Regions from separate parts of the Dysgonomonas termitidis genome, predicted to be linked through region 1. Evidence: riboswitches for the same ligand, from Rfam matches in the RefSeq annotation. Region 1 holds a riboswitch; the other holds the start of a gene.
The links. Region 1 has a riboswitch for thiamine pyrophosphate ahead of thiM (hydroxyethylthiazole kinase). Riboswitches for the same ligand answer to the same signal wherever they lie in the genome.

Region 1 (3,218 bases):
GAAATCCCGATATAATCTACGTCCAGATTATTGGCTTCGATTGCATCTTCGACACTTTCCACTGACAGGCCGATAATCTTATCTTTGCCCAGCAGTTTACGGGCAACGGTATATGGCATGTCCTTCTGTCCTATGTGCAAACCTTCAGCATCGCAGGCCAAAGCAATATCCAGCCGGTCATTTATAATAAGAGGTACATTGCAAGGTTTCAATATTGACTTCAATCTCATCGCCATATTATAAAAATCCTGTGTAGAAGCATCCTTTTCCCTCAGTTGCACCATCGTCACCCCACCTTTGACAGCTTCCTCAACAACCGTCTCCAACGGTCGACCAAGTGAAAGCGAACGGTCGGTAACCAGATACAGGCTCAAATCGAATGACAACATAATTACGATTGCTTTATATTATTCCTTATGGCAGCCTCATCAAGATTGTAAAGCTCATCCAAAAAATTGACCTGCAAACTTCCGTTTCCGGAAGACTTACAGGCGGCAATTTCTCCGGCAACACCCATAACAGCCATACCATGTGTGGCGGCTTCCAGCATATCGCCATTGATTGCGGCAAAGGCCGCGACAACCGCCGTAGCCGTACAACCCATCCCCGTAACACGGGCCATCATCGGATTACCATTTTCTACGGTGCGGGTATTCTCTCCATCGGTAATATAATCTGTCTGTCCACTGACAACGACTACCGCACCTGTTTGCCGGGCCAGAGCCTTAGCCGAATCGAGCGCAGAATCCGAAGAATCGGTACTGTCAACACCTTTAGTCTGTACATTGGCATTCCATAAAGCCATTATTTCGGAGGCGTTTCCCCGTATAACTGAAGGTTTACACTCTTCAATTATCTGTTTACATACTTTTGTCCTGTATGAGGTTGCTCCTGCTCCTACCGGGTCGAAAACGATGGGAGTATTCTTTTTTAACGCTGTCTTACCTGCTGTTAGCATGGCCTTCACCCATTCAGGCTCAAGAGTTCCGATATTTATTACTAAAGCAGATGCTATACTTGCCATTTCGGCAACTTCTTCGAGCGAATGCGCCATAACAGGAGACGCACCTATTGCCAGCAGGCCGTTAGCTGTATTGTTCATCACCACATAATTTGTGATGTTATGAATCAAAGGGGATTTACTTCTGACAGTATTTAAATCCCTCACTAATTTTTGAATATCAATCATATCCGGAAATATTAAAATAAAAAGCCGCTTCGAATAGTACGAAACGGCTTATAGATATATATTTGTTATTAACTGCTAATCTAAAATACGACCGTTTTCCTACGATGCCCATTACAGCATATCAGGTTCAAGGGTTTAATCTCAGCTCTTTTAAAAAAAGAACACCCCTAACAGTGACATGCAAACTTAACGAAAATTATTGGAGAAACAAGTCGTATTTTCAAAGAAGTTTATCTATATAATAAGCTATTAGCCTTTAGCTGTTAGCTTATAGTTCTTTGAAGTATTGATTAAAGCAGTTACGAGTTACTTCGCCCTGCGGGCAGTTACGAGTTACAAGTTAGTTCACTGTTTACTGTTCCCTGAAACAAGTGTTACCTTTGTTACCTTTTGCGCCTTAGCGTCTCTGCGTGAAATACTGTTTACTGCTAACTGTTTACTGTTAACTGATATATCTGTTACGTTTTGTTTTTCTTTTTATTTACAGGCTATATAAAGATTAGCAAAGCTGCTAATGGTATCAGCATAACGGACTTTCCCAGATAGAACGATACACCCTTTGCTTTTCTAGGAGAGTTGTCACCTAAAGAAAGTTCTCCGGTAAAACTGTAATTATTCCAACCGGAATTGGAATTATGATTGAAAGTCCAGAAGTCATCCTGAGTAGAATCAGGAAAATAGAACAGTTCCTGGCAGTATCCGCTCAATTTCCTTCTCTTTATTTTTATTTTATCAACAGTGCCTATACAATTAACCTCACAGTGGTAAACTATATCTTCTTCCTGTCCAAATTCGTTCACCGCCCTGAATTTATAATAAGTATAGCAATCTTTCATGTAGTATTTGCCATTGCTGGCTTTTGCAAATTCGAAACGCCCTACTTTCCTCAGTATCCGGACCATCTTTCCCAGATATCTTTTTGCAGGTTGCGAGGCCAGGATAGAATCGACCGATTCTATCTCCATCGACTTAATAGTCATATCGCTTTTATTGATCCGCACCTCTCCATTCGCCCAGCCTTCTTTCCCGGCCAGAGGTTCTATATTCAGTATGATGAGAGAACTGTCGGATGTATATGTACGTGTTGTTTCATTGTTAATACTTTTACCGAACGAGAGCAGGTGCGAAGCATGATACTCGGCCCCGTAAAGTTCTGACGTAGGAGTTACGGATTTTTGCAGCCGCCTGATATCTACGATATTGTATGTATAAGGTATCCGCTCCTTTTTTAAGGACTTCTTCAATATTTTTTCATCCAGAATGGTTGTGTATTTGAGGTATATCTCGTTTTGGAGGGTGTCGGTAGTTTTTGTTTGCAGGAAATGTAACAAGTATCCGATGGAGTGGTCTGTGACCAGATTCCTTTTGGTATTGAGCATCACTTCCTCCAGCAACATATCGGCATCATACGGGTTGATAACAACCGGATTGAGGGAGACCGGATTGAGTTCCATCATAACAGTCGGCTGTTGGCGCAGAGCAGACTTCAATACTGATCTGGATTTGTAGCCGATGGATTGAAAGTAGATGACATCCTCGCTGGTTGCGGGTATAGAGAATTGTCCGCCGGCATTGGTATATGCATATTCTTTCGATGAGGTTCCGTATTGGACAATAACGTCCGGAACAGGCTTCTTTGTATCCTTATCCACAACAATGCCTTTGATGGGTGCTTGCGCAAAGGTATGTATGCATAGAAACAAGAGGGGAAGAATGATGGCTCTTTTCATCTGTTCGCTATTTAGGTTGTTATCAGATAAACGTTATTAAGCGATATTTATTGAGGTATTCTGTGACAAAAATCAAATTTATATCTTTCGGAATCAAAATCAACAACTATATGCTCTTTTTTATACCTTTGCTCAGAATATTTAAAATTGACGATACATGGCATTCAATATTGCGGATATACTACCTATCATTATCATAGTGCTCACAGTGCTTACCAGTATCAAGGGGTTTAATGACATGGCCTTCTTCGACAGATATAAATTCCAGGTGGGAGCTATATTGGGAAAATCGAAGCAGT
Region 2 (3,218 bases), on a different contig from region 1:
TTTCGGACCTGCAAATAAGAAGTTCGTCTTCGGCATCGATTTCCAATATCTGTACTCGTATCTTATTTGATAAATCCTGAGACACAGGTTCATAATCGAAAACAGTATCTTCCACATAGTTGAAATCCTGTTTCTCACCCTCGATATATAAAAGGAAATTTTCCAGACCTTCCCTTGCCTGCTGATACTGTCCGGGAGATACCAGATTCTTATCGTTCCGCTGCAGGCAGGATGCTTTTATGCGTATGTTTTGCAACTGCCATTCCAATGATTTTGGCAGTTCATATTTTTGCCCGATAAAGACAAGGCGGGAGAATAAAGAGGGAAACTGCAAAGATTCACTTGCCGTGATATCTTTGCAGACTCTTTCCAGCACCTGTTTCAGGCGGATATATTTATTTCTTAATGATAGGCCGGAACTATCTATTTGCTGTATTTCGGAGAGATAGCCAAAAGATGCTGACAGTGAGATATGATCTGACATAATGGTTTAGTCACGGATATAAATATCCAGATCTACGCCTATCTCAATATCATAATCTGAATTCATTTTCCCTTTTCCTTCGACTATAATAGTTGCATAACCATAACGCCGTATCTGCTCTGTCATTGCATTAAGAAAATATTGTGCTTTTTCAGTTTCGTCCTGGACGGGATAACCTAAATATATGATATCATATTGTAAAACGGCATTTGTCCCATCTACACGAAGATCCATCCAGTCTATATATCCCGTGGTATATACATATATATCTGAATAGCCACTAATAAATTTCAGATCATGTATCTCCACATATCTGTCATATCCTCTTAGTCTAATATCATTTTCGTAAATTCTGAAACTCGTCTGAAAAGTATTATTGGTTGGAACTCTTAGTTCTGCGACATAATCTAAACGTCCTCTGTCCCAGTAATAGTGATCAGTCTCACAGGACGAGAAAGAAACCAACGCTACAATAGAAAAGAGAACCGCGACAAAAATATTCTTTTTCATGTTTTTTAAGTTTTATGTTACAAAGGTAAATTAATTTTATCTAATATTATATATGACTAGGAAAATCCCGTTTTGTAACATCGGAAATCCCAGTTATAGAAAAATTTTATAATAGGTAAACACTTATTTATTGAAAAGGTTTGGTTATCTTTGCCTCGAAGTCTTAGGGGTGCCTTAAAATTACAGGCTGAGATCACACCCATTAAACCTGATCCGGGTAATGCCGGCGTAGGGAAAGAAGATGCTATTGCGCACGTGCATATTCTTAAATTCCGGGAAATCATCTTATCAAACCCCTTTTTTGTTTAACGTCAAAGTATAAAACAAGAATGATTTGTCTTATGCTTATAGAAATTTTGTATTTAAATGAAAAAGGTATTTTTAGCTTTTGCTGCTCTTGTAATCAGTGGAGCAGAAGCAGTTTATTCTCAACAACAGGCGGATAGCCTTAAGCTCATAAAACTGGAGGAGGTAGTAGTGTCTGCCACACGGGTAAGCCGTGGTGCCCCTATCTCCTATTCGGATCTGGGCGAAGTGGAAATTAAAAAGGATAATGCTGCAAAGAACATTCCTTTTATATTACAATCCTTACCATCGGTAGTCTCATATACCGAAGGCGGAACAGCCGTAGGAAACACGGCGCTTCGTATCAGAGGTACGGATGCAAGCCGTATAAATGTGACATTGAACGGTATGCCGCTAAATAATCCGGAAAGCCAGGAGGTATATTGGGTTAATCTGCCGGACTTGTCTAACTCATTGCAAAGCATGCAGGTGCAGCGGGGAGTGGGCACATCAACGAATGGTACAGCCTCTTTTGGTGCCAGTATCTCGATGCAGACAGCCGGAGGAAAGGGAAATAAGGCCTATGCCGACTTGTCATCTGCATATGGGCAATACAATACTCTACTGCTGACAGGTGCTGCGGGAACAGGTATCATGAAAAGCGGCCTGTCACTCGATGCCCGCTATTCGTATATCAAGAGTGACGGATATATACGGAACGGAAAAGTAGACCACAAGAATATATATGCGGCATTATCACACTATTCCGATAAACAATTGATTCGTCTTATATACATGAATGGTATCCAGCATACGGGTATTACATGGGAAGGCATAAGTCCTGAAATGATAAAAATTAACAGGCGCTACAATCCTGCCGGAGAATATAAAGATGATAATGGCAGAACTCAATATTATGATAACGAGACGGATAACTACTATTCCAATATCGGACAGTTGATTTATACCCGTTATCTTACAAACAGGCTGACACTGAATGTAAATCTGAGTTATAATAATGGTTACGGCTATTACGAGAATTATAAAGTAGATGAGGATTTTGCTGATTACGGACTAGGTAAACAAATTGTAGGAGGGACGACCTATGAGAGTTCGGATCTTACATTGCGTAAACTGATGCAAAATGACTTTTATGTAGGCGGTTTCAATCTGGATTATAAAGCTGGTAAGCTGGGCATTACGGTCGGAGCAATGTACAGCTACTATGATGGATCGCATTACGGTAAACTATTGTGGGTAAAGCATAATGAGAATATTCCGGAAGGGTATAACTGGAACCGGAATACGGCCGTGAAACAGGATATGAATGCCTTCCTTAAAATGGAATACCGCCCGGTGGACAACCTGTCGCTATTTGCGGAGGTACAGGAACGCTATATAGATTATCGCATGAAAGGATTGGACGACGATCTGATGGATTTGACCAATAAGAATTATTATAACTTTATAAATCCGAAAGGAGGCCTTTCATTCCGGTTCAGCAACTATAATGAAATTTACGGATCATTCGGAATTTCTAATAGGGAACCATTGCGGGCTGACCTGAAAGAATCACTGAAAGGCGGAGGTTCGCGAAGTATTGCTCCCGAAAGATTATATGATTATGAGCTAGGTTATAAATATGCTAATTCAATGGTTTCGTTCAGTGCCAATTTCTATTATATGGATTATAAAGACCAGTTGGTGCAAACCGGGAAACTGAATGATATCGGTTATAAGTTGCAGGAAAATGTACCTGACAGTTACCGTACTGGTATAGAACTGTCATTGGCTTATACCCCTACCGAATGGTTGCGCCTGGATGGGAACCTGACATTGAGCCGTAATAAGATAAAGAACTATACGGTTTATTACGATCTGTATGATAATCAGAATGACTGGAATCCGGTAGGACAAGTTTCGGAATTCCATAAATCAA

Region 2: linked by a shared signal. The riboswitch ahead of ACYQ3L_RS10545 (TonB-dependent receptor) and the one ahead of thiM (hydroxyethylthiazole kinase) in region 1 are both predicted to bind thiamine pyrophosphate.

What each region holds. Positions count from the first base shown of each region.
Region 1 is NZ_BAAHYD010000003.1:304,713-307,930, reverse strand. Features, by position in the region: gene thiE (thiamine phosphate synthase) at 1-389, opposite strand, end outside; gene thiM (hydroxyethylthiazole kinase) at 392-1,189, opposite strand; TPP riboswitch at 1,269-1,368, opposite strand; gene ACYQ3L_RS22495 (peptidase associated/transthyretin-like domain-containing protein) at 1,678-2,919, opposite strand; gene ACYQ3L_RS22490 (rhomboid family intramembrane serine protease) at 3,077-3,218, shown strand, end outside.
Region 2 is NZ_BAAHYD010000002.1:1,586,771-1,589,988, reverse strand. Features, by position in the region: gene ACYQ3L_RS10555 (AAA domain-containing protein) at 1-484, opposite strand, end outside; gene ACYQ3L_RS10550 (hypothetical protein) at 491-994, opposite strand; TPP riboswitch at 1,150-1,246, shown strand; gene ACYQ3L_RS10545 (TonB-dependent receptor) at 1,361-3,218, shown strand, end outside.